DNA from 3 places in the Mesorhizobium sp. Arg314 genome. Region 3 is predicted to be linked to each of the others. Evidence: riboswitches for the same ligand, from Rfam matches in the RefSeq annotation. Region 3 holds a riboswitch; each other region holds the start of a gene.
The links. Region 3 has a riboswitch for thiamine pyrophosphate ahead of thiC (phosphomethylpyrimidine synthase ThiC). Riboswitches for the same ligand answer to the same signal wherever they lie in the genome.

Region 1: it holds a riboswitch for thiamine pyrophosphate, as region 3 does, so the genes downstream of both, thiC (phosphomethylpyrimidine synthase ThiC) here and thiC (phosphomethylpyrimidine synthase ThiC) in region 3, are expected to answer to the same signal.
Region 2: it holds a riboswitch for thiamine pyrophosphate, as region 3 does, so the genes downstream of both, thiB (thiamine ABC transporter substrate binding subunit) here and thiC (phosphomethylpyrimidine synthase ThiC) in region 3, are expected to answer to the same signal.

What each region holds. Positions count from the first base shown of each region.
Region 1 is NZ_JBSKBP010000090.1:360-8,857, forward strand. It holds partial or broken gene ACWGS9_RS33240 (winged helix-turn-helix domain-containing protein) at 238-420, opposite strand; gene ACWGS9_RS33245 (phasin) at 496-963, shown strand; partial or broken gene ACWGS9_RS33250 (IS5/IS1182 family transposase) at 1,346-1,561, shown strand; gene ACWGS9_RS33255 (Tn3 family transposase) at 1,759-2,115, shown strand; gene ACWGS9_RS33260 (hydroxymethylpyrimidine/phosphomethylpyrimidine kinase) at 2,030-2,839, opposite strand; gene ACWGS9_RS33265 (thiamine phosphate synthase) at 2,830-3,435, opposite strand; gene ACWGS9_RS33270 (thiazole synthase) at 3,432-4,205, opposite strand; gene thiS (sulfur carrier protein ThiS) at 4,211-4,408, opposite strand; gene ACWGS9_RS33280 (FAD-dependent oxidoreductase) at 4,392-5,375, opposite strand; gene thiC (phosphomethylpyrimidine synthase ThiC) at 5,372-7,189, opposite strand; TPP riboswitch at 7,302-7,414, opposite strand; gene ACWGS9_RS33290 (NAD-dependent succinate-semialdehyde dehydrogenase) at 7,693-8,498, shown strand, end outside.
Region 2 is NZ_JBSKBP010000016.1:24,104-35,472, reverse strand. It holds gene ACWGS9_RS18635 (ABC-F family ATP-binding cassette domain-containing protein) at 1-1,424, opposite strand, end outside; gene ACWGS9_RS18630 (thiamine diphosphokinase) at 1,443-2,087, opposite strand; TPP riboswitch at 2,326-2,429, shown strand; gene thiB (thiamine ABC transporter substrate binding subunit) at 2,473-3,483, shown strand; gene thiP (thiamine/thiamine pyrophosphate ABC transporter permease) at 3,729-5,351, shown strand; gene thiQ (thiamine ABC transporter ATP-binding protein) at 5,348-6,136, shown strand; gene ACWGS9_RS18610 (M48 family metalloprotease) at 6,291-7,757, shown strand; gene ACWGS9_RS18605 (caspase family protein) at 7,850-9,847, opposite strand; gene ACWGS9_RS18600 (RNA polymerase factor sigma-32) at 10,011-10,874, opposite strand; gene ACWGS9_RS18595 (amino acid ABC transporter substrate-binding protein) at 11,182-11,369, shown strand, end outside.
Region 3 is NZ_JBSKBP010000009.1:178,806-190,174, forward strand. It holds gene ACWGS9_RS12565 (phosphoribosylaminoimidazolesuccinocarboxamide synthase) at 1-566, opposite strand, end outside; gene ACWGS9_RS12570 (metalloprotease) at 667-1,485, opposite strand; gene ACWGS9_RS12575 (GcvT family protein) at 1,592-4,153, opposite strand; gene ACWGS9_RS12580 (hydroxymethylpyrimidine/phosphomethylpyrimidine kinase) at 4,299-5,078, opposite strand; gene ACWGS9_RS12585 (thiamine phosphate synthase) at 5,069-5,674, opposite strand; gene ACWGS9_RS12590 (thiazole synthase) at 5,671-6,444, opposite strand; gene thiS (sulfur carrier protein ThiS) at 6,448-6,645, opposite strand; gene thiO (glycine oxidase ThiO) at 6,614-7,621, opposite strand; gene thiC (phosphomethylpyrimidine synthase ThiC) at 7,625-9,469, opposite strand; TPP riboswitch at 9,573-9,689, opposite strand; gene ACWGS9_RS12610 (FkbM family methyltransferase) at 9,782-10,534, opposite strand; gene ACWGS9_RS12615 (hypothetical protein) at 10,531-11,369, opposite strand, start outside.

The sequences.
Region 1 (8,498 bases), on a different contig from region 3:
GAAGAGCTACTCGGTGGCTATCGCCCGCAAGGCCGGCCACGGCAGCCGGGCAGGCAGACAACAGAGTAGCGCGGCAACCCTCCTTGACTGAACCACACACGCTGAGTGATTGGTGAAGTACGTGATAGACCACAAAGGAAGGGCGACCGCCTTAGTCTAGCGCCGTGTCCTCAGTTCCTCAACGTCCACGGCGCTCTCGAAAACGTACCCGGCGCCGCGCTCGGTGCGTATATACTACAGGGTCGAGCTGTGTGGCAGCTTACGGCGAAGGCGCAGGATCAGCACGTCGATGCTGCGGTCATAGACCTCTTGATCATAGACGCTGGTCGCCTTCAGAAGCTGCTCGCGCGAAAGCACCAGGCCTGGGTTCTTGAGGAAGGCCATGAGCAGGTTGAACTCACTGGCAGTGAGCTTGACTTCAAGATCCGTCCCTCGGCGCAGGCGGCTCAGTATGCCGGCCGCGAGGAAAACATCTTCAGGCAGGAGGCTAAGGAAATGTCCAAGAACACCACCGACAAGTCCAGCGAAAACGCCGAAACGATCGAATTTCCGGCAATCGACCCTGGCAAGGCCGCCGATCAATTTCGCGCCGTTGCCGAAAAGAGCGTCCAGCAGTCGAAAGAAGCTCTTGCCAGGTTACAACCCGGTGCTGAAGACGCTCATAAGGCGCTCGAGTCAACCGCCGAAACCGCGAAGTCGGTCGCCAACGAGCTGTCGCTGAAGACGATCGCCGCGCTGCGCGCCAATGCCGAAGCCGTCTTCTCGCACCTCGAGGCCCTGGTCGGTGCGAACTCACCGTCAGAAGTTTTAGAGTTGCAGACTGCCTTCCTCCGCAAGCGCGTCGAAATCGGCCTCGAGCAAGCCAAGGAATTCCAGGAGCTCACTAAAAGTGCGGTGACTGACGTCTGCAAGCCGGTCAAGGACGCCGTCGAGAAGACGCTGAGGCGTCGGAAGGCCGCCTGATTGGTCAGACGACCGAAGATACGCGTAAATCGGCCCATAGAGAGGATCGATAGTTCCCGCTACGCTCATCGAGCGCCGCGGGCTGGGAGACGATGTGAGATCGCGACGCTTGGCCCAAAAACAAGCTGCTCAACACGGACCGGAACTTCCGCTGGAAGAACGGAACCGGCGATGTCCCCTAGCAAAGGCGGCACTCTAGGAAATCCATGATTTCCCTCGGGCGCGACGCGGCTTCTTTCCGATCGGACCGTCATCACTGTGCGCGAGGCGGTGGTGGCGCGCCAGGACCGGGCCGGCGACAAGCACCTTGTCGCCTATGTGGTGTGCGCGCCCGAGGCGGCAGCGCAGAACGAAGATCCAGGCGCGCTGGCCGATGGCTTGCGCGGTCATCGACGGGCGCACCACGCGGCATAGCGGCTATGCTGTCAGTCAGCGTATTCGCAAGCGCCTTGAAGAGGCGTGCGGATGGATCAAGACGGTCGCCGGTCAGCGCCAAACCAAGTTCCGCGGCCGGGGCCGCGTCGGATGGGGCGTCACCTTCGCTGCCTCCGCCTGCACCCTGGTGCGGTTGCCGAAGCTGCTGGCGATGCCGACATGATCGCACCTGCCGGCTGTCAACTGATCGGCCGCTGGCGGATCATCGAAGCTGCCTGTAGGATCGCGGCTATCTCGACCTCGGCGGACCCGCCACGATCACCATGGGGCCGACAATCACGGTGAGATGGCCTTTGGCGCCCTGCAAGTCGGCCTCGATCTCGGTTACGGGCCCTCTTCACATGGGCCAGGCTTCATGAGATGGACGAAGTCACCGGCGACGGCTCCGCAGAATTGCTCGACGACGGCTCGATCGACATCACCTTCGCCTATCACAACGGCGACGAGGCTAGCCTACCGGTAGCAGAACAGCCTAGCGGCCGCGCTACGCGAAATGGCCGCATCGATCGCACTCTGTTCACCTTGCGCTGGTTCGAGGATCCCGAACTCCGCCGCCTCGTCACCGCCGAACTCAACAAGGAGAAGCTAAAAATTCGCTCTCACGGACGGCCGGCGGGTAAACCCACGCCGATTATTGCTCATCCGGAAGAGGAAAACTGTCGAGCAAGCCGATGGGATTGCCGCGTCGACGTCGTTTCGGTCCAGCGAGGGCGTTGAAAACAAAGTGCTTGGCAGCGCGCACGCTTTCTTCCAGCGACCCCCCGAGCGCAAGAGACGCGGCAATGGCGCTGGAGAGCATACAGCCCGTCCCCCGCATCTCGCCAGGCAGGCGCGGCGCCATCAAGCGAAGCGGAAGTCGGTCCGGCTGCAACAGCAGGTCGACTGCCTCCCTGCCGCGCGCATGACCGCCCTTGACGAGGACGGCGGTCGAGACGGATCTCGACAGCTCCTCACCCTGGCGGCAAGCGCATGCCTGGTCGACTGCGATCGCCGATCCGGTCAGCACGGCCAATTCGGGCAAGTTCGGCGTGACAATCCGGCAAAGCGGCATGAGATGACCACGCAGCGCGGCGACAGGATCTTCCATGATCAGCGCCCCGCCGGACGAGGAGGCGAGAACCGGGTCGAGCACCACCGGAATGTCGGGGTGATCCCGCATGACCATCGCGGCTTTTGCGATCGCGCCGTTGGTGCCAAGCATTCCGATCTTGATGGCCTTCACACTGTTGGCGGCGAGGGCGGCCAGCATCTGCGCCACGACAAGATCCGGCGGCATCTGCTCGACATGCTCGACAACCGCGTGCGTCTGCACAGTAACGGCCGTCACGGCAAGGCAACTGCGCAGTCCAAATGCGGAAACGGTCTCGATGTCGCGGGCTATTCCCGCGCCGCCACTCGAATCCGAGCCGGCGACGATGAGCACGTGCGGCGTCATCTCCATTGGGCTGTCGCCGCCAGCCATTCCAGTGCGCGCGCCTCGGGATGCGCGCTGCGGGTGATATCGGTCACGACCGCGGCGCATTGCGCGCCCTGCGCGAAGACACCGGCAATGCGCTCGACCGTAAGCCCGCCGATGGCGACCAGTGGAAGGTCTCCGACGCGCCGCTTCCAGACGGCGATGCGGTCCAGTCCTTGCGGGGCCCATTTCATGGCCTTGAGGATGGTCGGGTAAATCGGGCCAAGGGCGACATAGTCCGGCTCGGCCTGAAGCGCGATTTCCAGTTCGGCGTCGTCGTGGGTGCTGAGGCCGAGTTTCATGCCGGCCTTGCGGATCGCCTTCACATCGGCTTCGGCAAGATCTTCCTGGCCGAGATGGACGAAATCGCAATCCTCCTCGATCGCGAGGCGCCAGTAATCGTTTATGATGAGCTGGCAACCATGGCGGCTGCACACCGCCTTCGAGGCACGGACCTCTCGGCGCAGTGAAGCTTCGTCCTGATCCTTGATGCGCAGTTGCACCAGCTTGACGCCAAGCGGCACCAGTCGTTCGATCCACTCGACGGAATCGACGATGAGGTAGAATGGATCGAGTTTCATGAGAATGCAGCCATGCCGATGACGGGGGTGGAGGGAACGGCCATGTCGCGTGGCTCCAGCAGGCCAGCGCAATAGGCCTCGCGGCCCGCCTCCACCGCCTTGCCGAAGGCCGCGGCCATGGCGACGGGATCGGCTGCCTTGGCTATCGCCGTGTTGAGAAGCACAGCGTCGTAACCGAGCTCCATCACGGTCGCAGCATGCGACGGGCGGCCGATGCCGGCGTCGACAATCAGCGGTATGCCGGGGAAATGGCAATGCAGGCTTCGCAGCGCATCGGGATTTTGCGGCCCGCGCGCGGAGCCGATCGGCGCGCACCAGGGCATCAGCAGCTTGCAGCCGGCATCAAGCAGGCGCTCGGCAACGATAAGGTCGTCGGTCGTGTAGGGGAAGATCTCGAAGCCTTCCGCCGCAAGGATCCTCGCGGCTTCGACCAGCCCGAATACGTCTGGCTGCAGCGTATCTTGGTTGCCGATCACCTCGAGCTTGATCCACTTCGTGCCAAAGACCTCGCGCGCCATCCGTGCCGTGGTGACCGCTTCGTTCACCGAATGGCATCCGCCGGTATTGGGCAGGATGCGAACGCCCAGAGACTGGACCAGCGACCAGAACTGGCCGCCGGTTTTGCCGCCGGAGCCTTCGCGGCGGAGCGACACGGTGACGATCTCGGTGCCCGACGCCTTCACCGCCTCGGCCATGATGGCAGGCGAGGGATAGAGTGCTGTGCCGAGCAGAAGGCGGGATGAGAGTTCTTGTCCGTAGAGCTCGAGCATTGCAATCACCCTCCCTGCATCGGTGAGAGGATTTCGATGCGGTCGCCATCGCTGAGCCGGAAGTGGTAGCGTTCCTGGGCTGGCACGACCTCGCCGTTCAGCGCGGTGGCAAGCCAGCCACCTTCAAAATCAAGTTCGGTGAGAAGCGTGGCAAGCGTCTCGGCCGCAACGTCGTGGTTCTGACCGTTAACGATGAGCTTCAAGGGCGAACTCCTTCGCTGCAGGATTTCCCAGGATGATGTCGGCTGCCTGTCGCGCCATGGCCGGCGCGAGCAGGAAGCCGTGGCGGTAGAGGCCGTTGATGCGAACGTATCCCTGGTGACGCTCGACCCGGGGCAGGTTGTCGGCGAAGGCGGGACGTACGCCGACGCCGGCTTCGACCAGCTCGGCTTCGCCGAAGGCCGGATGCAGCGCATAGGCGGCGCTTAGCAACTCCATGGTCGAACGCGCGGTGATCGGACCTTCGGCATCGCACTCGATCATCGTAGCGCCAACCATGAACAGGTTCTCCCCGCGCGGCACGACATATACCGGGATGCGCGGATGAAGCAGGCGCACGGGCCGGACAAGCGAGATGTCGCCGGTTCGCAACATGAGCATCTCGCCGCGCACGCCGCGCAGTTCCGGTCGTTTGTCGCCGACGCCGGTGCAATCCACCTCGATATCCGAGATTGCGGATACGATGCTGCGGCCGAACTCGAGCGGCACCCCCATGCCGAGCAAGTTGTCTCGAAGTCCAAGCAGAGCCTTGCGCGGGTCGAGATGCGCTTCCCCCTCGAAGATCAGCCCGCGTCCGAACCTACTGGCGAGAGCGGGTTCAAGTGCCGCGATCTCATCGGCGCCGAGCTGCCTGAAGCCGGATGTGCGACGGACGAACCGGTCCAGTTCGCCAACGTCGCGGGCAGGCGCCAGCACCAATGTGCCATTGCGCGAGACATGGTGGGGCAAGGCCGCGTCCCACCAGTCGGCCGCCCCGCGCCCGAGGGTCAGCACCTCCTCTTCGGCGCTCTCGCGCTCACACCAGGGCGCGAGCATCCCGCCGGCCTGCCAAGAGGCATTGCCGGCAATCTCGGAGCGCTTCTCGACTACGGTCACATCGGCGCCGCGTGTCGCCAGCTCGTGGGCGAGCGTCAGCCCGGCAACGCCTGCGCCGCGAATGAGCACCTTCATGTGCTTGTGCTCCCCGCGACGCTGTCGACGGGCATGTAGAGGTCGCCGCCTTCACGGTACTTCGCCGCCATCGCCGCGAGCCCTTCCTTCTGGGCTTCGACACGGATGTCGTGCGAAATCCGCATGGAGCAGAATTTGGGGCCGCACATGGAACAGAAATGCGCCACCTTGTGCGCCTCCTTCGGCAGGGTTTCGTCGTGGAAGGCGCGCGCCGTCTCCGGATCGAGCGAGAGGTTGAACTGGTCTTCCCACCTGAATTCGAAGCGCGCCCGCGACAGCGCGTCGTCCCTGATCTTGGCGGCCGGGTGGCCCTTGGCCAGATCGGCGGCGTGAGCGGCGATCTTGTAGGTAATGACGCCGGTCTTGACGTCGTCGCGGTCCGGCAGCCCGAGATGCTCCTTCGGCGTGACGTAGCAGAGCATTGCCGTTCCGAACCAGCCGATCATCGCCGCGCCGATGCCTGATGTGATGTGGTCGTAGCCCGGCGCGATGTCGGTGGTGAGCGGCCCCAGCGTGTAGAACGGTGCCTCGCCACAGACCGCAAGCTGCTTGTCCATATTTTCCTTGATCTTGTGCATCGGCACATGGCCGGGGCCCTCGATCATCACCTGGCAGTCCTTGGCCCAGGCGATCTTGGTGAGTTCCCCCAAGGTTTCGAGCTCGGCGAACTGGGCAGCGTCGTTGGCATCGGCGATCGAGCCGGGGCGAAGGCCGTCGCCGAGCGAGAACGTCACGTCATAGGCTCTGGCCATGTCGCAGATCTCCTCGAAATGCTCGTAGAGGAAGCTCTCCTTGTGGTGATGCAGGCACCACTTGGCCATGATCGAGCCGCCGCGCGAGACGATGCCGGTGACGCGGTCGACGGTGAGCGGGATGTAGGGCAGGCGCACGCCGGCATGGATCGTGAAATAGTCCACGCCCTGCTCGGCCTGTTCGATCAGCGTATCGCGATAGACCTCCCAGGTCAGATCCTCGGCGATGCCGCCGACCTTCTCCAGCGCCTGATAGATCGGCACCGTGCCGATCGGCACCGGCGCGTTGCGCACGATCCAGTCGCGGATGTTGTGGATGTTGCGCCCGGTGGATAGGTCCATCACGGTATCGGCGCCCCAGCGGATCGCCCACACCATCTTCTCGACCTCTTCGGCCATCGACGAGGTGACGGCGGAGTTGCCGATATTGGCGTTGATCTTGACCAGGAAATTGCGGCCGATGATCATCGGCTCGCTCTCGGGATGGTTGATGTTGGAGGGAATGACGGCCCGGCCGCGCGCCACCTCGTCGCGCACGAATTCCGGGGTGACGAAATCCGGGATCGCGGCGCCGAAGCTCTCACCGTCCCGGAGAAGAGCTGAACGCAACTGCTCGCGGCCGAGGTTTTCGCGGATGGCGACGAACTCCATTTCCTGCGTGATGATGCCGGCGCGCGCATAGGCGAGCTGGGTGACGGCGCGGCCTCCGGTGGCACGCAATGGCCGGTTGCGCAGCGGGAATTCTGGCGTCAGGCGCTCGGCGGAGACGAAGCCATTGTCTTCGGGCCTGACAATGCGGCCCTCGTAGCGTTCGACGTCGCCGCGTGCCTCGATCCATGTCTCGCGCAACCTCGGCAAGCCACGCTCAATCGCGGTTTCCACCGCGGCGTCAGTATAGGGACCTGACGAATCGTAGACCGTGACAGGCGGCTCGCCGGCGCTCGGGTGGACCGAGATCTCGCGCATCGGCACCCGCAGTTGCGGGTGAAGCTGGCCAGGCTTGTGGACTTTCTTCGAAGAGGGCAATTCGCCGACGGTGACGGTCGGGGTTGGGGCATTCATGAGTGAGCCTCCTTGCTCGAGTGCAACGGAGACCCAGTTCACGCGATGAGAAGGAAGTGACGCTTCGCGCAGGATGCGGGGATTCCCCGAATGCCGAAGCCGGATTGCCGACCCGCGAAACCTCGCACCGTCCCTACGCCAGTATGAACTGGATCAGGTTCAACGGGTCACTGCGCGCTATCAGCAGTATCTCAGCCCCTTGCCGGGACTCCCCTGGTGAGGTTCCTAGGTTGGACGAATTAGGGGAAGGCTGTCAACTCTTGAGGCGGCAGGTGAGTCCTGTTTCGACAATCGGCTGCCGGCCAGGGATCTATTGTCGCCCAGGTTCGACAAAATTGGTGACGCTGGGATAAATGCCGAGTGTCACGCTGCAGCTACGCTGCTTTTCGCGATGTTCCTAAAACAAGACGTCGCCTTACCCAAGGAGCTTTTCTGTGCCGGGCATAAACAATTCGCTGCTTCGCCATCTCAAACAACCGGACCTATTCGCCGCACTCGATCGCCTGGCATCCTGCGGCGACCAAGGGGGTCCAAGCCTGTTCCAGGTGTTCAATCCCTCGACCGGCGAATTGCTCGCTGAGCTTCCCGATATGGACGTCGAGCAAACCAAAGCTGCGATCGACAGGGCCCATGTTGCGCAAGCCAAATGGGCAGCTCTGACGGCCCGGGATCGTAGCGACACATTGTGGCGCTGGCACCAGCTGATCCTTGATCACACCGATGACCTGGCTGCAATCCTGACCGCCGAAATGGGTAAGCCGCTGCCCGAGGCAATATCGGAAGTCTCACATGCCGCCGCTTACTTGCAATGGTACGCGGAAGAAGCCAATCGCATCTACGGCGAGACGATTTCCGCTCCTTCGACGGATCGGCGCATGCTGGTCATCAAGCAGCCTATCGGCGTCGTTGGCACTATCACGCCCTGGAACTTTCCTGCTTCGATGGTGGCCCGCAAGATTTCACCGGCGCTCGCAGCCGGCTGCGCGATCGTCTTGAAACCGGCTGAGCAAACTCCCCTCGTCGCCGGCGCGATGTGCGCGCTGGCGGCGCAGGCAGGTTTTCCAGATGGCGTCGTGAATTTGATCTATGCCTCGGAAGGTGCAGTGGTCGGGCGTGAGCTCTGCGCCAATCCAAAAGTGCGCAAGATCAGTTTCACGGGCTCGACCGAAGTCGGGCGGCTGCTGATGCGCCAGTGCTCGGATCAGGTCAAGAAAGTCAGCCTCGAACTCGGCGGGAACGCGCCGTTCATCGTCTTCGACGATGCCGATGTCGATGCTGCCGTCGACGGTGCGATCCAGGCAAAGTTTCG
Region 2 (11,369 bases), on a different contig from region 3:
TCGGGCGCAATCACGCTGGTGACGGTGCGGTCGAGGAAGTCGCGGTCGTGGCTGACCAGGATCACGGTTCCGGCAAAGCCCGCGACCAGTTCCTGCAGCAGTTCCAGCGTCTCCATGTCGAGATCGTTGGTCGGCTCGTCGAGCACCAGCAAGTTCGCCGGCCTGGCCAGAACGCGGGCGAGCAGCAGCCGCGCCCGCTCGCCGCCGGAAAGTTCGCGCACCGGCGTGCGTGCCTGCTCCGGCTTGAACAGGAAATCCTTCATGTAGGAGACGACGTGGCGCTGCTCGCCATTGATGACGAGGTTCTCGCCGCGACCGTCGGTCAGGTAATGCGCCAGGGTCTCCTGCGGGTCGACGGCCTCGCGCTTCTGGTCGAGCGTTGCGATCTCCAGATTGACGCCGAGCCGCACGCCGCCGGCATCCGGCGCCAGCTCGCCGGTCAGCATCTTCAGAAGCGTCGTCTTGCCGGCGCCGTTCGGTCCGACCAGACCGACGCGGTCGCCGCGCTGGATACGGGTCGAGAAGCCCTTGACCACGGTGAGGTCGCCGAAGCTCTTTTCGATGCCCTTGGCCTCGATCACCAGCTTGCCGGATTCGGCGGCGTCGCTCGCCAGCATAGTGGCGGTGCCTTCGGCGCCGCGATGGCTGCGGAAGCGCTGGCGCATCGTCTGCAGTTCGCCGAGGCGGCGCATGTTGCGCTTGCGCCTGGCCGTCACGCCATAGCGCAGCCAGTGCTCCTCGCGCACGATCTGGCGTCCGAGCTTGTGCTGGTCGCGCTCTTCCTCCTCCAGCACCTGGTCGCGCCATTCCTCGAAATGGGCAAAGCCCTTGTCCAGCCGGCGGGTCTGGCCGCGATCGAGCCAGACCGTGGCGCGCGAAACGCGCTCGAGAAAGCGGCGGTCGTGCGAGATCAGGATCACCGCCGACGAGGTGCGGGCAAGTTCTTCTTCCAGCCATTCGATGACCGACAGGTCGAGATGGTTGGTCGGCTCGTCAAGCAGGAGGATATCGGGCTCCGGCGCCATGACGCGGGCGAGGGCGGCGCGACGCGCCTCGCCGCCGGAAAGGTCGTTCGGCCGCTCCTCGCCGGTAAGGCCGAGATGTTCCGTCAGATAAGTGGCGCGATGCGGATCGTCGGCCGGGCCGAGGCCCGCCTCGACATAGGCGCGCACGCTGGCAAAACCATCCATATCCGGCATCTGCGGCAGATAGCGGACCGTTGCCGAAGGCTGGCGGAACACCTCGCCGTCCTGCGGCTCGATCATCCCGGCGGCGATCTTGAGAAGCGTCGACTTGCCCGAGCCGTTGCGGCCGACCAGCGCGATCTTCTCGCCGGCGGATGCGCTGAGTGCCGCGCCGTCGAGCAGCGGGGCGCCGCCGAAGGTCAGTTTAATGCCGTCGAGATTGAGGAGTGGCGGCGCCATGTCAACTTTCTGGAAATGTCAGCTTTCAGGAAGGGGATAGGGGTGGGCCAGAAGCAACGCCCGGCCGCGCTCAAGCGCGACGCCAAGCCGCCCTTTGACCTCGTTTGATATAGTGAGCGAGGAGCCGAACGCCACCTCGACGCGGTCCAGCGGCCATTTGGCGCCGGTGACCGTCAGGCCCGAAAGCTCGGAGAAACCGAGCACCGAAAACAAGGTGCCGTCATCATAATCGAAGCTGGCCTTGCCAGGCAGGATGGGAACGCCCTCTTGCGCGCCGCTGGTCAGCAGCACTCGCGTGCCGGCAGCAGCCAAGCGCACGGCCAGCGCCAGATGCAGGAACGCATGGTCGGCGCGCTTGCCGCCGAAGGCGCCGGCAAGCACGAGACTGGTGGCGCCGCGCTGAAGCGCCTCCGCTATGGCGAGCTCGCCATCGGTCATGTCCTTCTCGGCCGGAAAGACCTTGCGCGGCACGTCGGCCAGATCTCTCGGCAGGTTCGCCGGTACCGAGTCGAAATCGCCGACCCAGAGCTCCGGCACCAGGCCAAGCAAGCGGGCATGGCCGATGCCGGCATCCGCGGCGATGACGCGCGAACCCTCGATCTGGCGTTCGAGCCGGGGCGTGCGGATGAGTTCGCCGCCAAGCAGGATGGTGAATGTGCCCATGGCCGTGGCCCTTACCAGCCCGGCGTGCGAAACGGAAGCCGGGCAGCGCCGCACGTCGCGTCCAAGGTCCCGCCCGAACGTTGGAGCGGCTCAGCGATTGATAGAATTGCAGAGCCGCTCCAAGGCTTTATCCTTGCGCAATTCCGGACGGAAAACCGCTGCGCACTTTTCCTGGAATTGCTTTAGCTGCCCGGCAAACTTCCGCTTGCGCGCCGCTTCGGCCGGGCCTATCTGTCGAAACGCTCTAACGGGGTGCCGGACGTGATCCGGCTGAGAGGCGAAAGCCAACCCGCTGAACCTGATCCGGTTTGTACCGGCGGAGGGATTAGACGTTTCGGACCATCCGACGCCTCAATTCCTTGTCACTCGAACGAAGGAGGCGCCGATGCGCGCGATATTGTCCAAGCTTATTCTCGCAACCGGTCTTGTTTCGCTTCTGGCAGGCGTTGCGCCTGCCACCGCAAAGGACAAGCTCACCATCTACACCTATGAAAGCTTCACGGCCGACTGGGGGCCTGGACCGGCCGTCAAGAAGGAATTTGAGGCCGAGTGCGGCTGCGATCTCGAATTCGTCTCGGTCGCCGACGGCGTAGCCTTGCTCAACCGCGTCAAGCTGGAGGGTGCCAGCACCAAGGCCGACATCGTGCTCGGCCTCGACACCAATCTCACCGCAGATGCCAAGGCGAGCGGCCTGTTCGCGCCGCATGGCGAAGTCTCCGGCATCAATGTGCCCGGCGGCTGGAAAGACGACACTTTCGTGCCCTTCGACTATGGCTATTTCGCCGTCGTCTACGATACCGAGAAGCTGAAAACCCCGCCCAAGAGCCTGAAGGACCTGGTCGAGGGCGCCGGCACGGACAAGATCGTGATCCAGGATCCGCGCACCTCGACGCCGGGCCTCGGCCTGCTTCTGTGGGTGAAGTCGGTCTATGGCGACAAAACGCCGGAGGCCTGGGCAAAGCTCAAGCCGAAGGTGCTGACGGTGACGCCGGGCTGGAGCGAGGCCTATGGCCTGTTCACCAAGGGCGAGGCACCGATGGTGCTGTCCTATACCACCTCGCCGGCCTACCACATGGTGGCCGAGAACACCGAGCGCTACCAGGCCGCTTCTTTCGAGGAAGGCGAATACCTGCAGATCGAAGTGGCGGGCATCACCACGACGGGCGCTACGAACCCGCTGGCGCAAAAGTTCATCGCCTTCATGACAGGGCCGAAATTCCAGGATGTCATTCCGGAAACCAACTGGATGTTCCCGGCCGGCAAGACCGACAAGCCGCTCAACCCGGCCTTCGACAAACTGGTGAAGCCGACCAAGACCTTGCTGTTCAGCCCGCAAGAGGTCGCGGCCAACCGCAAGGCGTGGGTGGATGAGTGGCTGGCGGTGATGAGCAAGTAGGCTTCAGGATGGCGCTTGAACACCCCCCTCTGGCCTGCCGGCCATCTCCCCCGCAAGGGGGGAGATCAAGCGCTCGGCCACTTTCGCCAATCGCCAACGTTGCAAGAGTGGCACGGCGATCGAAGCTGCCAATCTCCCCCCTTGCGGGGGAGATGTCCGGCAGGACAGAGGGGGGTGGGCGGGAACTCGACGCAGATAATGCTTCCACCTTACCCAAGCCATTCAGTGTGTTTGGCTAGGCGGGAATGGCAACGCCCCATCCCAGCGATCCCCGCACAACCGCCGGCGTCATTGCGCTCGCGGCCGTCGCGGTCTTGATCGGCGGCGCTTTCGCCGGTCTCGCCCTCGAAGGCGCGCATGATCTCTCCGGTGCTGTCGCCGCCTTCGACGGCTACCTCTTCCGCGTCGCCCGCTTCACGCTTTGGCAGGCGCTGCTGTCGACGCTGCTGTCGGTCGCGCCGGCGCTGCTGGTGGCGCGCGCGCTTTCGAGGCATCCGGCCTTTGCCGGCCGCCGCCTGATCCTGCAACTGTTCACCGTGCCGCTGGCACTGCCGGCGATCGTCGCCGCGCTCGGTATCCTGGCGCTCTATGGCGGGGCGGGGTACTTTGCCGGCGTCTTCGCCGGGCTTGGCGGCGGGGAGTGGCCGGGGATATACGGCCTCTCCGGCATCCTTGTCGCCCATGTCTTCTTCAACCTGCCCTTGGCGACGCGCCTGTTCCTTGAGGCGCTGGGCACCATTCCCGCCGACCATTGGCGGCTGGCGAGCCAGCTTGGCATGGGCGCCCGGCCAGCCTTCCGGCTGATCGAATGGCCGGTGCTGCGCGCGGCTCTGCCGGGGATTGCGGGGCTGGTCTTCATGCTCTGCATCACGTCCTTCACCATCGTGCTGACGCTGGGCGGCGGTCCGGCGGCGACGACGCTGGAGGTCGCCATCTACCAGGCGCTGCGCTTCGACTTCGATCCCGCGCGCGCCGTCGTGCTGACGCTGCTGCAGATCGCGCTGACCTTCATCGTGGTCATCGTGCTCACGCGGCTTGGCGCCAACACGGTCGGCGATGCCAACCTGCCGGTGGCGCCGCGCCGCTACCTTTCGACGGGCAGGGTGGAAAGCATGCTGAACGCCGGCCTTATCGCACTTGCCCTGCTGTTCGTTGCCGGACCGATGGTAGCGACCGTGCTTTCAGGCCTGGAGGCCGATCTCGGCCGGCTGGGGGGTGAAGCGGCGGTGCGCCGCGCCACGCTCACCAGCGCGGGCCTCGCCTTCCTGGCGGCGCTGCTCAGCGTGACGTTGTCGCTGGCGCTGATCACGGCGCGGCGCGCGCTGGCCCTGCGGCGCAGGCCAGGCGGCGCCATGGGCCTGCTCGAACATGCCACCGACACCGGCGCCGGCTTCGTGCTGGTCGTGCCGCCGATCGTGCTCGGCGCCGGCTGGTTCCTGGCGCTGCGCGGGGTCACCGATGTCTTTGCCATCGCGCCGATCATGGTCGTCGCCGTCAACGCAGTGATGGCGATGCCCTTCGCCATCCGGGCCATTCGCCCCGCCTATGACGCGGCCAGCGAACGTCACGAGCGGCTTTGCCTGGCGCTCGGCATATCCGGCTGGACCCGGCTGCGCCTGGTCGACTGGCCGTCGCTCAGGCGGCCTTTGGCCACTGGCTTTGCCTTCGCCATGGCGCTGTCGCTTGGCGATCTCGGCGTGATCGCGCTGTTCGGCAGCGATTCCGTGCAGACCTTGCCCTATCTTCTGCTGGCGCGCATGGGCAGCTACCGGACGGCCGACGCCGCGGGACTTGCCTTGCTGCTCGGCCTCGTCTGCCTGATGCTGGTGGTCGTCGCCGACTGGTTGGGGCGGGAAGGAAGCTCATGACGACGACCATCAACGGCACCGCCGCGCAAAACGGCCTCGCTGTTGCGTTGGACGGCGTCTCGTTCAGCTATGGCGAGGCGTCCTTCCGCTTCGACGCCGAATTCGCCGCCGGCAGGATCACCGCCATCATGGGACCGAGCGGCTCCGGCAAGTCGACGCTGCTCAATCTGATAGCTGGCTTCGAAACGCCTGGTACAGGCAAGGTGCTGATCGGCGGCATCGATCTCGGCGACGCGCCGCCTTCGGCGCGGCCGGTGTCGATGGTGTTCCAGGAAAACAACCTGTTTGCGCATCTTTCGGTCGAAGCCAATGTCGGGCTCGGCCGCTCGGCGTCGCTGAAGCTCGGTGACGCCGATCGGGCGGCGGTCGTCGAGGCGTTGGCGCGGGTTGGCCTGGCGGGCAAGGAAAAGCGGCTGCCGCGCGAGCTTTCCGGCGGCGAGCGGCAGCGCGTGGCGCTGGCGAGAGTGCTGCTGCGCGACCGGCCGGTATTGCTGCTCGACGAACCTTTCGCGTCGCTCGGCCCGGCGCTGCGCGACGACATGCTCGACCTTGTCGCCGGCATCCACGCCGAGCGCAAAATGACGGTGCTCTTCGTCACGCATCAGCCCGAAGATGCGCGTCGCATCGGCCAGGACGTCGCATTCCTCGATGAAGGCACAATCGCGGCGACCGGCCCGGCCGATGATTTCTTCGATCGATCTGGACCGGACGCCTTCCGGCGCTATATCGGCGATCGAGGCGGCACCGTTGCCGGATCACAACATATTGCCCGGAAGCGGACATAATTTACGGCCAAACCGGCAACGAGCGATCCGGCGTTTGCTTGCCTTGTCCGGGGGAGTGTGGCTAGGTCCGGCCATGCTGGTTCCGGGGGGGACGTGATTTGCCGAAAGATTTCGAAAGGAAGCCGATCTGTCGACCGGCGCTGAGAAGGTGTGGATGAGGCCGCTGGCACGATTTTTCGCGCTGGCGAGCGTTGCCGTGCTGGCGAGCTGCCAGATGTTCACGCCGCCGGATGTGCAGGAGAGCGGCTTCCAGCCTTCCGACAAGCCGATCACCGTCGACAATGTCGTCGCCAACGCCAAGCTCGCCGAAATGGCGAAGGCGCAGCATCCGCGCATCCTGGCCACCTATGGCGGCGAGTATTCCGACCCCAAGCTCGAGCGCATGGTGGCCAAGGTCGTCGGCAACCTGACGGTGGTGTCGGCCAATCCGACCCAGACCTATCGCATCACCATCCTCAATTCGCCCAACGTCAACGCCTTCGCGCTGCCGGGCGGTTATCTCTACGTGACGCGAGGCCTGCTGGCGCTGGCTAACGATTCCTCCGAGCTTGCCGCCGTCATCGCGCATGAGATGGGCCACGTCACCGCCAATCATGGGCTGCAGCGGCAGCAGCTCGAGGCCGAGGAAGGCCTGGCGACCAAGGTGGTTTCCGACGTGCTCGGCGACAGTCCAACCGCCAAGGCGGCACTCATCCGTGGCAAGCTGAGGCTCGCGCAATTCTCGCGCAACCAGGAACTGCAGGCCGACGCCATCGGCATCAAGTCGATCGGCGAGGCGGGCTATGATCCCTATGCCGCCGGCCGCTTCCTGCAGTCGATGTCGGCCTATACCGATTTCCGCTCGGTCAGCGGCGCCACCGACGCCAGCCTCGACTTCCTGGCGACGCACCCGAACACGCCGCAGCGCATCGAGCTGGCGCAGCGCCTCGCGCGCAATTTCGGCCCGCCCGGCTTCGGCACGCGCGACCGCGACCCCTTCCTAGCCGGCATTGACGGCCTGCTTTACGGCGACACGCCGGAAGAAGGCTATGTGCGCGGCCAGACCTTCATGCACCCCAATCTAGGTGTCTCCTTCACGGTGCCGAACGGTTTCGTCATCGACAATACGGCTGCCGCCGTCACCGCGACCGGGCCGGGCGACATCGCCATCCGTTTCGACGGCGTGGCTATCAACAAGTCCGTGTCGCTCACGGATTACATCCGCAGCGGCTGGGTGGCCGGTCTCGAAGACGCCAGCGTGCGCCAGGACACGATCAACGGCAACGAGGCGGCGATGGCGCATGCCAGCGCGCAAGGCTGGCAGTTCGACATCGCGGTGATCCGCGCCGGTGGACAGGTCTACAGGCTGCTGACGGCCGCGCCCTCAGCAAGCACCGCGCTGGACCCGGTCGCGCGGTCGGTCAGTGCGTCCTTCCGTGTGCTCAGCCCGGCCGAGAAGGCCGCGTTGAAGCCGCTGCATATCCGCGTCGTCACCGTTCAGGCCGGCCAGACCATGGGCTCGCTCGCCGCGCAAATGGTCGGCGTCGACCGCAAGCTCGATCTTTTCCGGGTGCTCAACGCCATGTCGCCCGGCGCGACGGTGTCGGCCGGCGACAAGGTCAAGATCGTCACCGATAGATAGGGCCGGCGTCCGCATTCAGGCGGCTCCGCCAGAAATCGGGTCGACGCCGTCTATCCGGTTGACCCCGCGCACGCCATTGCTGCTGCTGTTCGTCAGAACCCGGTGCTGACGCTGGAGAAACCGCCGGTGCTGCCGGTGTCAGAGCTGGTGCTGCCGGCGTTGCCGCTGCCGCCTGTGGGCTCGGGATGATCGCCGCCAGTGCCGCGCCAAGGCGCCGGTCCGGTATCGTTCTGTATCGGCTTGACCGGTGTCCCGACGACCGTTGGCGTGGGTATGCGGACTACCTTTATCTTCGTAACTATTTTTCGGACGATCTTCGGCTTGCACACCGCGACCGTCTGGGTGCTGCGCCGGGCAAGACCGAGAATGCTCATCGAATAGACGTCCTGCCGCTCGATGCCGGCCTTGAGAAAAGCCAGGGCTCTGGCCGGATCGGCGGGCACGCTATTGCGACCTTCCTTGAAGATCAGGGCGAGATCGGTCATGGCATTGACATGCCCCATCGCCGCAGCCTGGAGCAGCAGGTCAAGCCCCTTGCCGGTGTCTCGCTGGACGCCGATGCCATTGAACAAGGCGCGTCCCCAGGCGGCCATCGCGTAGGGATCTCCCTTGTCGGACGCCTTGGAATAGAAGCCGTTCGCTTTCGTCGTATCCATGGCCGTCCCTAGGCCGGACGAGGCGATGTAGCCGAGTTGGAAGATCGCACGGGCATGTCCCTTGTCGGCAGCATCTTGAATGGCCTGCCTTGCCTCGTCGACCTTGCCGGCCGCGAGCAATGCCCGCCCTAGCTCGTAACGGAAACGGGCGACGTCGGGATAGGTGTCAACCGCCGCCGCGCAAGCCTCCACCGCCCCGCCGCCAATCTCATTCGGCAACCGGCCGGGGACAACGCCTTGCAGGTCGAGCGGCTCGCCGGCGGCCTGGTCGCAGGGATCGACGCTTGGCGACAGCTTCATCGTCGCTCGCTTGGACGTGCCGCCGCCGCCGATTTGAAAGCCGATTTCGACGGGAGCCGCCGAGCCGATCTGCGGTTCGTAGCGCAAATCATTGACTTCAGCGGCCATCAGGTCCGATTGCGGCGACAGGACGCGATCCGGCAGCGACAGCGTCCCGGTTGCCGGGTAGTTCGCCAGCTTGAGGATGATCGAGGCATCGCTGGCCGGGAGACCAAGTTTCAGCGGAACCGGGCCGACGCCGACCGGGACGCTGATGTCGCGGTCGTCGATCGCCTTGGCGGCGGTGGCGATGCGGATTCCGCGTTCGGTCAACCCCTGTTGCCGCTGTCCGTCGGGCGAGGCGATGACTTGCCGAGCCTCGGTGTTCGCACCGCGCATCAGCACCACGTCGTCAAGCAGCGAGGAGTTTTCCCACGGCACCTGCTTGCCGTTGGTCGCCTTGACCACATCGCGGCGCACGGCCGCCATGACCGAGCGGATCTCCTGGTTTGGCGCCAGCGCGCGGCGGGAGAAGGCGGACGAAAACGGGCTGAGGCCGCCGCTGCCGTCATAGGCGACGGCGCCGGGCTCGGTGGCGAAGGCGATCAGCGTATTCTGCGAGCCCGTCACTTGCGCAAGACCGGTGCCGCTGGCGACGATCAATTGATCGCGCAGCCAATAGTCCTTGCGCGGGAAAGGATTGTTGCGGCAGGCATCGAGGATGATCACCTGGATCTTCGATTTCGAGCGCAACTGCTGCAGAACGTCGTCGACCTTGATCGCCTGAACTTCCATGTCGGCCGGGTCTTTCAGCGACGCATCGACCGGGATCAGGAAATTCTCACCGCCGATCTGAAAGCCGTGACCCGAATAATAAACGACCGCCAGGTCGGCCCCGTCTGCTGCCGCGAGATAGTTGCGGAACTGCTCCTCGAACTGAAGCCTGGTCAGATCCTTCCCGGTGAACACCTCGAAGCCGGCCAGCCGGAATGTCTTCGACACATCCTCGGCGTCCTTGTCTGGGTTTTTGAGAGCCGGGATTTCGCGGTATTCCGAATTGCCGATGACGAGGGCGACCCTTCGATCCGCCCGGGCGTCCATCGTCGTAAAGGCCATGAGAACCAGGGCCGCAAGGAACACGCAGCATCGCAGCATGGCAAATCCCCCATCCGTATGATCTGGAGGCTTCAAGAAGGCCAATTGCGATGCAATGGTCTGTTAAAGACCTCACAATCCGTAAGTATGGATGAAGGAAAATTGCCGCGATAGCGATATTTTCTTATTTACTAATTTCTTAAAATCGAATTCGAGCGCTGTATCAGGCGGCTTCCGCGAGAAATTCAGGGTTCTGCTTCACCAGCGCCAGCTTCAGTTTTTCCATGGCGCGGGCTTCGATCTGGCGGACACGCTCCTTGGAGATGCCGAGCTGCTCGCCAAGCGATTCCAGCGTGGCGCCGTCATCGCTCAGCCGGCGCTCCTCGATGATCCGGAGCTCGCGGGCGTTGAGCGCGCTGAGCGCGCTCCTCAGCCAGACGGCGCGGCGCTGGACATCGATCCTTTCGCCGACGATCTCGTCGGGAAGCGGGTCTTCGGAGACCAGGAAATCCATCCGCTCGGCGGCACCGTTCTCGTCGGCCAAAGGTGCGTTGAGCGAGCTGTCGGGAGAGGACAGGCGCGAATCCATCATCGCTACGTCGGCTTCCGGCACGCCGAGCGCCACGGAGACCTCGTGGTAGAGCGAGGCATTGGAGATGGGCTCGGCGCCGTTGGCGAGGCGGGCGCGCAAACGCCTGAGATTGAAGAACAGCGCCTTCTGCGCCGAACTGGTGCCGCCGCGCACGATCGACCAGTTGCGCAGGATATAATCCTGCATCGAGGCGCGGATCCACCAGGTGGCGTAGGTAGAGAAGCGCACTTCGCGCGCGGGCTCGAAACGGGCCGCCGCCTCGAGCAGGCCGACATGGCCCTCCTGGATCAAGTCGCCGAGCGGCAGGCCGTAGTGGCGGAATTTCGAAGCCATTGAGATGACCAGGCGCATATGGGCGACGGTGATCCTGTGCAGCGCGTGCTGGTCGTTCTCCTCCTTCCAGCGCAGGGCAAGGACATGCTCCTCGTCGCGCTCGAGATAGGGAGCCCTCATTGCCGCGCGGACCAGTGTCCGTCCTGCCGCGTCCTCGATCATGCCGGCTCCCTTTTGGCGGTGATTGCGATGGCGGCGGTTGAAAAGGCGCCGCCGTGCCCTACAACAGCCATGCAACGTGTCAGGCGCATGGATGGTTCCGCCGCCCGAGGGGGCAAATGTTGCCAGCGGGAACATTTTGTTATCGGGCCCGGAAAGCCGCCTGGCGGATTACCGGGTGATTTTGAGCATCAGATTTCTGGCAGAGCCGATTTTTGAAATCTGGTTCCTTATTTCGCAACCTTCTATCTGTCAGTTTCCGGCTCTCACAATCGAACCGGGGCACCGGTCAAAACGGGATCACAGAAAAATGAAATGGCTTAAATCGCTCCTTGTCGCCGGAACGCTGCAGGTTCTGGCGGTCACCGCCGGCCATGCCGGTGCCAATCTCGACCAGATCAAGCAGGCCGGCGTACTCAAGGTCGGCACGGAAGGCACCTACGCGCCCTTCACTTATCACGACGAATCCAACGCCCTGGTCGGGTTCGATGTCGAGAT
Region 3 (11,369 bases):
CGCTGCTGGCCACGGGCGAACAGATCCAGGGCATAGCGCGATACGGCGTCCCACTGCGCCTGCGTGAGCAGCCCCTGTTCGATGATCTCGGCTTCCGACAGCGGCTCATCGTGGCCGCCGCTGGCGGCCTTGCTGGTGGGGGTGATGATCGCCAAGGGCAGCTTTTCATTGTCGCGCAGACCATCCGGAAAACTATGCCCGTAGAAGCTTCGTTCGCCTTTCCTGTACTTGGTCAGGATCGAGGTGCTGGTGGTCCCCGCCAGATAGCCGCGCACCACGATCTCGACCGGCAGCATGTCGAGCCGCGTGCCGACGACGACATTGGGGTCGGGATATTCCAGCACGTGGTTGGGACAGATGTCGGCGGTTTCCTCGAACCAGTAGCGCGCTGTCTGGGTCAGGACCTGCCCCTTGAAAGGGATCGAGGCCAGGATCGTGTCGAACGCGCTTAGACGATCGGTAGCGATGATGATGCGCCGCCCGTCCGGCAGGTCGTAATTTTCGCGCACCTTGCCATTGTAGCGATTGGGAAGTTCGGGAATGAAGGCGTCGGACAGGATGCGCATTGGGCGTGTTGCTTTCGCGGGCTTCTTACGGGTCACATAAGCTGTTGGCCTCGCGCACATCAAGCCGAAGCGTCAGTTGTTCAGACTGTTTGGCCGCGCATCACTTTTTGACAGGCCACCCGCCTTTGCCGCGCCATTCCACCTTATCGGCAGGCTCAGCCGGCGGAAGCTGTGAGACGGGCTTCTTGCCGGTAGCGCGAAACACCCGCCAGTTCGGCCGGAAGGACGGCGGAATCCAGAGCAGGATTCCGGCTGTTGCCGCAGGGAGAATGACTGCGAAGCGCAGGATCGAAAGGACGACGCCGCAGAAGCCGACGATCCGTGCGGCAGTGTCTGCTCCAAAGCGCGGCGCAAGCAGATGCCTGGCGATCGTGCCGCCATCGAGCGGATAGGCCGGGAGAAGATTGAGCGCGGCCAGAACCGTATTCAACAATGCGCCAAGCCATAGCGTCCACTCCACAAGACTGTCCGGCCTCGGCGGAGGCGAATTGAAAAAGCCGTCCACCTCGACAGACAACGAGGACCGGGCCAAAAGGTAATAGGAAGCGGCAAGGCCCGCCGCCAGGATGATGTTTACCAAAGGCCCGGCGAAGGCGATCCAGGCCCAGCCATACCGCGAGGCTGCACCGCGCTTGAACCAGGCAATCCCACCGAAGAGGTAGAGGTCTATCCTTTCGGTGCCGATGCCGCGCCGCCGCGCCGCCCACACATGGCCAAGCTCATGCAGAAACACCGACAGGAACAAAAGCACCCCAAATATGGCGGTATGAGTCAGCGCGCTCTTGGGACGGGTCGACCATTCATGCAGGAACGGCAGGGTGGCGGGAATGGCAAAAGTCCAGCTGACTTGAACGGGAATGTTTCCCTTCATCCTGAAGACGAACGCGTCGTTCTTCCTGTCCCAGCCGAACCGTTGCACGATGCCCACTCCGCCCGACGCAACGCTATGCGAGAATCTTGCCGCGCAAAAGAAAAAAGCCCGACTGAAGCCGGGCTTTTGCATTCTGGCTTTTGCGCTTGCAATCTCAGCTGCGCGGCTTGAGGTTCTCCGGGTCGTAGAGCGGCTTGTAGCCGACACCGGCGACCTCGACCGGATAGGTCTCGCCGAAATATTCGACATTGAGCTTGCGGCCCTCCTGGGCATAGGCCCAGGGCAGATAGGCAAGCGCGATGTTCTTGCCGATCGTCGGACCGTAGGCGACCGAAGTGGTGAAGGAGCGGCGGTCGAACTCGTCGACCAGCGTCTCGCCGGTCGCGGGGTCCTGCACCGGCATGATGCCGACCGGATAGCGCGCGACGCCCTTGGCATCGGTGTTCGCGGTCATCACCAGCGTGCACAGCATCGCCGGCTGGTGCTCGCGCGCGCGATATTCCAGATGCTTGGCCTTGCCGCAGAAGTCGTTCTCCTTGACCTTCGGGCGGGCAAGGTCGGCCTCGAGCAGATTGTACTCGGTAAGCAGATCGGCGTTCTGCAGCCGCAGGCTCTTTTCCATGCGGCGCGTGTTGGCATAGGTCTCGACGCCAAACGGCATGACGCCGGTCGAGCGCAGCGCGTCCCAGACGGCAAGCCCGTCCTCGTAGCGCATATGCAGTTCCCAGCCCTGCTCGCCGACATAGGAGATGCGGAAGGCGGTGACGTCCTTGCCGCCGATGCGGATCGGCTTGATCGCCGCGAACGGGAAGTTCTCGACTGAAAGGCCGTCCGGATTCTCGACCACCTTCTGCAGGGTCGTGCGCGCATTCGGACCCCAGATGCCGATGGTGACGTACTTCTCGGTCACGTCGGTGACGGTGGCGTCAAAACCCTTGTCCTGCGCGGTGCGCTGGATATAGCGGAAGTCGCGCGGACCGGCATCGGCGCCGTCGATCACGCGGCAGCGGTCGGCCATGCGGATAACGGTGAAGTCGGCGCGCACCATGCCTTCCTCGTCGAGGAAGTGGGTGTAGATGCCCTTGCCGATATTGTTGTCGCCGCCGATCTTGGCCGCGCACAGCCATTCCAGCAGCGCCACATGGTCGGGCCCTTCGACGTCATACATCGAGAAATGCGAGAGATTGACGATGCCGCAATCCTCGCTCATCGCCAGGTGCTCGGCATTGGAGACGCGCCAGAAATGGCGGTTGTCCCATTCGTTCTCGCGCACCGGCACGCGGTTGCCGTATTTTTCCAAGAGATGCTCGTTGGCGGCGTAGCCGTGGGCACGCTCCCAGCCGCCCAGTTCCATGAAATAGCCGCCGAGTTCCTTCTCGCGCTCCCAGAACGGCGAACGGCGGATGTTGCGGCCCTTGGAGAATGGCTCGCGCGGATGCACCGCCGGATTGTAGACCTTCATCGCCGTCTCGGTGCAGCGATCCCAGATGAACTGTTCCTGCGTCTGGTGCGGGTAGAAGCGCGAATAGTCGATGGCGTGATGGTCGATCGAGGTGCGGCCGTCGGTCATCCAGTCGGCGATCAGCTTGCCCATGCCGGGGCCGTCCTTGACCCAGATGGCGACGGCGTACCACAGGCCCCTCACCTTCTGGCTTTCGCCCATGGACGGGCCGCCATCGGTTGTCACCTGCAGCAGGCCGTTGAAGGAATGGCCTTCGTTGTAGCCGAGCTCGCCCAGGATCGGCGTCAGCTCCATGGCGCGCTCCAGCGGCGCCATGATCTGCTCCATGTCGAGGTCGCGCTGCGACGGCGACAGCCGTGCCTGATCCTTTTCCAGGAGATCGCGCGGATGGCACAGGCGCGGATTGTTCTCCTCGTAATAGCCCCATTCGATCTGACCGCCCTCGGCGGTCTTGGGGTCGCCGGTGTCGCGCATATAGGCCGAGTTGCCCTGGTCGCGCAGCAACGGCCAGCCGATCTCCTTGCCGGTGCCGGCGAACTCGTTGTAGGGGCCGAAGAAGGTGAGCGGATGGTCGATCGGCATGACGGGCAGGTCTTCGCCGACCAGCGCCGCGGTGAGCCGGCCCCAGATGCCGGTGCAGACGACGACATAGTCGGCCTCGATCGTGCCGCGCTCGGTCACCACGCCCTTGATGCGCCCGTCCTCGACGATCAGCGACTTGGCCGAGGTGTTGGCGAAGGCCTGGAGCTTGCCCGATGCGACACCCTGGTCGACGAGCTTGCCGGCAACCGTCTGAGAACGCGGAATGACGAGGCCGGCGTCGGGGTCCCAGAGACCGCCCTGCACCAGATGCTCCTCGATCAGCGGGAATTTCTGCTTGATCTCAGCCGGCTCGACCAGCCGCGCGCGGGTGCCGAAGGATTTGGCCGAGGCGATCTTGCGCCTGATCTCGTCCATGCGGGCATCGTCGCCGACGCGCGCGACCTCGAGGCCGCCAACGCGCGCGTAGTGGCCCATCTTCTCGTAGAAATCGATGGAGTAGAGCGTTGTCCAGCACGAGAGAAAGTCATGGCTGGTTGTGTAGCAGAAGTCCGAAGCGTGCGCCGTCGAGCCGATATCGGTCGGAATGCCCGACTTGTCGATACCGACAATATTGTCCCAGCCGCGCTCGATCAGGTGATGGGCGACCGATGCGCCGACAATACCGCCCAGACCGACGATGACGACCTTCGCCTTTTTCGGAAACTCTGCCATGACCCGCGACTCCCAAGTGGTAAAGCGCGCGGACTATAGGGCCGAGCGGTAGGGTGATTGAAGCCTGTTTGCGACATTGGGAAAAGGCCGAGCGACCCTGACGGCCGAACGCGTCTCGCCCGGGGTGTCACCGGTGAGGATTTCCCTATGCGCCGGAGCCGGATTCGCGCTCGAAACTCTGCAGGAACTTCTCGAAGACAAGCCGCTTGCCTTCGCGCACACTGTCCTCGAGCGGCTTCGCACCGGCCAGACGCGCCGCGATTGCGCTGGCCAGCATGCAGCCGGTCCCGCGCATCGATCCGGCAAGCCTGGGCATGTCGAGGCGGATGGGCTCCTGCTCCAAGCTCAACAGGATATCCGTCGATCTGGGTCCCGCCGCATGGCCGCCCTTGATGAGCAGCGCCGGCGGCCCGGCCGCGAGCAATCGCCTTCCCTGCCGCAGCGCATCATCGTCGTCTCCGGCCAGTTCCGATCCCGTCAGGATCGCCAGCTCTATGAGGTTTGGCGTGACGAGACGGCAGAGCGGCATGAGATCACGCTTCATGACGCCGATCGCGCGCGCTTGCAGCAGCGGCCTGCCGGACGAGGAGGCCAGCACCGGATCGAGCACTGCCGGTATCCGCGGATTTTCGCGCAGCACGGTGGCGACCGCAGCGATGATCTGCGCGGTTGCGAGCATGCCGATCTTGATGGCCGCCACCTCGTTGGCCCGCAACGCGGCCCGCATTTGATCGGCCACAAGACCAGGCTGCATATGACGGATATCCCCGACGGCGTCGTGTGTCTGCACCGTTACCGCGGTGATGGCAACGCAGGTACGCACGCCGATGGCAGAGATCGTCTCGATGTCGCGCGCAATCCCGGCACCTCCGCTGGAATCCGATCCGCCAACGACAAGCACATGCGGGTCTTGCTTCAGCGCCATTGCTCCGTCTTTTCGATCCATTCCCTGGTACGCGCCTCGGGATCCGGGTTCAGCGTTACGTCCGTCACCACCGCCGCGCTGTCGGCGCCGGCCCCGAAAACGCCATCGAGCCGCTCGGGATTGAGGCCGCCGATGGCGATCAGCGGAATAGGCGCGACTCTATCCTTCCACGCCCGGATCCTTTCGAGCCCCTGCGGCGCCCATTTCATCTTCTTCAGGATGGTCCGATAGACCGGACCCAGCGCGACATAGTCGGGCCCGGCTGCCATGGCAGTCTCCAGTTCGGTATGATCATGGGTGCTCAATCCGAGCCTGATGCCGGCCGTCTGTATCTCGAGGAGGTTGGCAGTCTGGAGATCCTCCTGGCCGAGATGTACGAAGTCGCAGCCCTCCTCGATCGCCAGCCGCCAATGATCGTTGACGATGAGCTGGCAATGGTGTCGGGCGCACAAGGCTTTCGCTTTGCGGATTTCCGCGCGCAGCCCGTCCTCGTCCATATTCTTGATGCGGAGTTGCACCAGCCTGACGCCGAGCGGCACCAGCCGCTCGATCCAGGCGGCGCTGTCGACGATCAGGTAGAAGGGATCGAGCTTCATGAAAAAACCGCCCTGCCCAATGTCGGCGTCGACGGCACGGCGACGTCGCGCGGCTCGAGCAGTCCCGAACCATAGGCTTCGCGACCGGCATCGACCGCCTTGCTGAAAGCGCGCGCCATACCCACCGGATCGGCCGCCTTGGCGACCGCCGTGTTGAGGAGCACGGCGTCAAAGCCGAGTTCCATGACGGTTGCCGCGTGCGACGGCCGTCCGAGCCCCGCATCGACGATCAACGGCACGTCGGGGAAATGCCCGCGCATCGAGCGCAGCGCCATGATGTTGACCGGCCCGAGCGCCGAACCGATCGGCGCGCACCACGGCATCAGCACCTTGCAGCCCGCCTCAAGCAACCGCTCGGCGACGACAAGGTCGTCGGTGGTGTAGGGGAACACGATGAAACCGTCCTCGCAAAGGATGCGCGCGGCCTCGACCAGGCCGAAGACGTCGGGCTGCAGCGTGTCGTGGTTGCCGATGACTTCGAGCTTGATCCAGGGCGTTCCGAAGACCTCGCGCGCCATCCTCGCCGTCGTCACGGCTTCCTTCACGGAATGGCAGCCTGCGGTGTTGGGCAGGACCCTCACGCCGAGCGAGCGGATCAGCGACCAGAATTTCTCGCCGGCCCTGCCGCCGGCCATTTCACGGCGCAGCGACACGGTCACCACCGAGGTCTCCGACGCCTTGACCGCATCGGCAAGGATCGCCGGCGAAGGATATTGGGCTGTGCCCAGCAGCAGGCGCGACGCTAGCTTTGTCCCGACAAGATCGAACATCGGCTAGCCTCCCTGCATGGGTGACAGGATCTCGATCCGGTCACCCTCGCTCAACCGGAATTCCGCCCGTCCGGCCGCGGGCACGACATCGCCGTTCAGCGCGGTAGCGAGCCAGCCGCCCTCATAGTCAAGCTCCTTCAAAAGGGCGTCGAGCGTCGTCGCCTCGACCTCAAGCGCTTCGCCATTGACGATCAGCTTCATTTTCAGACTCCCGGTCGGCAGATGAATTGAAGAGAAGGCCAGCAGCCTGCTCGGCCATGGCCGGTGAGAGCAGGAAACCGTGCCGGTAGAGGCCATTGATCGTGATCGCGCCGTCCTTCCAACGCTTCACCCTCGGCAGATTGTCGGGATAGGCGGGCCGCACGCCCACTCCTGTCTCGACGATTTCGGCCTCACCGAACGCCGGATGGACCGCGTAGGCCGCATTGAGGAGTTCCATCAGCGAACGGGCGGTGATCGGTCCGTCGTGGTCGCTTTCGATCATGGTCGCGCCGACCATGAAGTGATGATCGGCCCGCGGCACGATGTAGATCGGATGACGTGGATGGAGGAGACGCACGGGCCGGGCGAGCGAGACCTCCTGCGTGCGGAGGATCAGCATTTCGCCGCGCATGCCGCGCAAGTCGTCGTCGGCTCGCGCGATGCCCGTGCAGTCGATCACCTGATCGAAGCCGGAAAGGGCAAGCTCGCCCGCCTCGAAAAGGAAGACGACCCCCATCGCGCGCAGTTTACCGGCGAGGGCTTCGAGAACCCGACGGGGATCGAGATGGGCTTCGCCGGCAAAGAACAGGCCCTGGCGAAAGCGACCGGCAAGGTCGGGTTCGAGGCCGGCAATCGCCTTTTCGTCGGCGGACTCATGATTGCGCGTGCGAGTCGCAAAGCGGGCAAGCTCGAAGGCGTCGCGCGCATGGGCGACGACGAGAGTGCCGGCCCTTCTCACGTGACCGGGCAGTGTCCTTTCCCACCAGTCGGCCGCATTCTTGCCCAGGGTAGTAACGGCCTCCTCGGCGCTTTCGCGTTCGCACCAAGGGGCGAGCATGCCGCCGGCGAGCCAGGAGGCATTGCCGCCTATCTGGCTCCGAACTTCAGCAACCGTGACGGACGCACCCCGCACAGCTAATTCATGGGCGACGGTGAGGCCTGCCACACCGGCGCCTTTGACAAGGACGCGGCGCATGGCTCAGCGCGTCTCCTGATCTTTCTGCGCCAAAGCCTGTTTTTCCGCCCCGGGCGTTTCGACGGGCATATAGAGATCGCCGCCTGCGCGATATTTCTCCGCCATGGCCGCCATCCCCTCCTTCTGGGCTTCGGCGCGAATGTCGTGGGAGATGCGCATGGAGCAGAATTTCGGCCCGCACATCGAGCAGAAATGCGCCAGCTTGTGCGCTTCCTTGGGCAAGGTCTCGTCGTGGAACGAGCGCGCCGTCTCGGGATCGAGCGACAGGTTGAACTGGTCTTCCCAGCGGAACTCGAACCGCGCCCGCGAAAGCGCGTCGTCGCGGATCTTCGCCGCCGGATGCCCCTTGGCGAGATCCGCGGCGTGCGCGGCTATCTTGTAGGTGATCACGCCGGTCTTGACGTCGTTGCGGTCCGGCAGGCCGAGATGTTCCTTCGGCGTCACATAGCACAGCATCGCCGTGCCGAACCAGCCGATCATGGCGGCGCCGATTCCTGAGGTGATGTGGTCATAGCCCGGCGCTATGTCCGTGGTCAGCGGCCCCAGCGTGTAGAATGGCGCTTCGCCACAGACGGCGAGCTGCTTGTCCATATTCTGCTTGATCTTGTGCATGGGAACATGGCCAGGGCCCTCGACCATCACCTGGCAGTCCTTGGCCCAGGCGATCTTCGTCAATTCGCCAAGCGTTTCCAACTCGGCGAACTGGGCTCGGTCATTGGCGTCGGCGATCGAGCCGGGACGAAGGCCGTCGCCGAGCGAGAAGGAGACGTCATAGGCTCTGGCGATGTCGCAGATCTCCTCGAAATGCTCATAGAGGAAGCTTTCGCGATGATGGTGCAGGCACCATTTCGCCATGATCGAGCCGCCCCTGCTGACGATGCCGGTAACCCGTCCGACCGTCAGTGGGATGTAGTGCAGCCGCACACCGGCGTGGATGGTGAAATAGTCGACCCCCTGCTCAGCCTGCTCGATCAGCGTGTCGCGATAGACCTCCCAGCTCAGATCCTCGGCGACGCCATCCACTTTCTCCAGCGCCTGGTAGAGCGGCACCGTGCCGATCGGCACCGGCGAGTTGCGCACGATCCATTCGCGAATGTTGTGGATGTTGCGGCCCGTCGACAGGTCCATGACCGTGTCGGCACCCCAGCGAATGGCCCAGACCATCTTTTCGACCTCTTCGGCCATCGAGGAAGTGACGGCGGAATTGCCGATATTGGCGTTGATCTTCACCAGGAAGTTGCGGCCGATGATCATCGGCTCGCTTTCGGGATGGTTGATGTTGGCAGGAATGATCGCGCGGCCGCGCGCCACCTCGTCGCGCACGAACTCCGGTGTGACGAAATCCGGGATCGATGCGCCGAACGCCTCGCCATCCTGTTGCAGCCTGCCGAGCACGATCTCGCGGCCAAGGTTTTCGCGGATGGCCACGAATTCCATCTCGGGCGTTATGATTCCGGCGCGCGCATAGGCAAGCTGCGTTACCGCCTTGCCTGTCTTTGCTCTCAGCGGGCGGTTGCGGACGGAAAATTCCCGAGTCAGGCGCTCTCCTGTCGCAAATCCGTTGTCCTCCGGCCTGACATGGCGGCCATCATAGGGCACGACATCGCCGCGAGCGGCGATCCAGTCCTGCCGAAGGCGGGCAAGACCCTTTTCGATGTCCGTTTCAATCGCGGGGTCGGTATAGGGGCCTGAGGGATCGTAGACCGTCACCGGCGGCTCGCCGGCAGTCGGGTGGACCGCGATCTCCCGCATGGGCACCCTGATCTGTGAATGGAGGACGCCGGATTTGTGGATCTTGCGCGACGCCGGCAGCGGTCCGGTCGACACGGTGGGGGTCAAGGCATTCATTTGAGGCTCCTTTGCTCGTTGCATTGGAGACCCAGTTCTGTGCCGGAAGGATGAAAAGACGCTTCGACCTGCCGCTTGAGACAGGTCCTCGGGCATAAGCTCCCGCCAAGCGCTTGCACCGTCCCTACGCCAGTATGAACTGGATCAGGTTCAACGGGTCACTGCGCCGCAAAAGCCAGCAGTATCTCAGCCCCTTGCCGGGACTCCCCTGGTGAATGCCTCAGGTTGAACGGGCCGGCGCCATCTTGTCAAGCGCATTCGGCCGGCAATTGCGGCTCATTGCCGTCGTGAACAGAAGGCAGCCCACGAAACTCAGGCGAACGCCCAGACGTCCTCGGCCTGGAAGCCGACCTGGTAGCCGGCGGTCTTCAGCTTGACCACGACCTGGCCGATCTCGGCGGCCGGCAGCGCGCCGACTTCGACCTTGATCATGCCGGGACGGTAGCGCTGCAGGTCGAGCTGATCGAACACCATCCAGTCGGCGCCTTCGCAGTCGACCAGGAAAGCGTCGATATGAGCGATGCCGTTGCGGTCGAGCAGCGTCTGCAAAGTCTCCGAAGGCACCTCGATGTCCTTCAGATGCGGCGCGAAACTGTTGAAATTGGCGTCCGCCTCGCCCCACGCATTCTTGCCCGACATCAAATTGGTGTCGGTCACCGACGAGCAGCCGATGAACTCAATCGGCAGCGTGCCCGACTCGAGCGCCGCAGCATCGAAGGTGTGGACGGTGATGGTTCCCTTGCTTTTGGTCACCGCCACCGGTTCTATGACGAAGCGGCTGGTATCTGGGTAATTGGCGCGCAACCGCTTCTGGTTGTAGGGGATCGGCTCGACCAGCATGGCGCGCGCGCCCGGAATGCGGTGCAGCCAGGGCGTCACGTCGTCGAACAGCGCGCCGTCGCAGGCGCCGACATTGACCATCTGGAACGGCCGTCCGCCGAAACGCGCCTTGAGCGCCGCCTTGGCCAGGAACTTCGTGCCGTGCAACGCCGGCCCGCGATCGAGCAGGCCTGCCGGAAGGCCGAGCGAGAGCAAGACGCGCGCGAAGCTGGAAAGCGAGTTCATGACTTGTCTCCGGGAATGACCTGCAGCGCCGCGCGGCGCCCGCCCTGGCTTGCTGCCCAAAGCGCCATCAGTGGCGCGGCCAGCAGCAGGAAGGGCGGCAGAAGATTGGGGAAGTAGATGCGGGTGTCGTGGATCGGGAAGACCGTGAACTTTGCCAGCACGCCAAGCACAAGCGCCGCAAGCAGGATGCCCGCCCGGCGGTCGAGCCGGAAGCCGGCACGCTCGAGCCCATACCATCCGGCCAGCGCCGATACCGACACGCCAACCCAGCTGTTGACGCTGATCGCGCGGACCACCGAAGCGGCGAAGGCCTTGAGATAGGCGACCACCGAGAACGGTGGTTCGAAACCGTCCATGTTGTAGTGCTGCTCGATGCTGGAAAACCACAGATGCGGCCACCAGCCCGGATGCTGCGCCCAGTGCGAAATGGCGAAATAGGCGATGAAGGATACCGCGAAGCCGGCCAGCGCGCCCCACGCCCTCTCGCGGTAAGCGACGAGCAGCACGGCGAAGATGGCGAGGAAGACGATGTTGTCGGGCCTGGCCATGAAAGCGAGGAAAAGCAGGACCGCCGTCGCCGCCTCGCGCTTGCGCACATAGGCAAGGAGCCCGCCGAGGAACAGCGCCGAGCACAATAGATCGGGCGTCGAGGCACGCGCCGCGTCACCGAAATCGGCCATGATCAGGACCGCGCCAACGACCGGCGCCAGCGCGAGTGCGCCTTCCGCGCGCAGCCAGGCGAGCGTGATGGCGCCGAACAAAAGCACCGAGAACACCTGCACCAGCCGCATTGCATCGACCGGCGAGACGACATGGCTGAGGCTGGACAGGATTT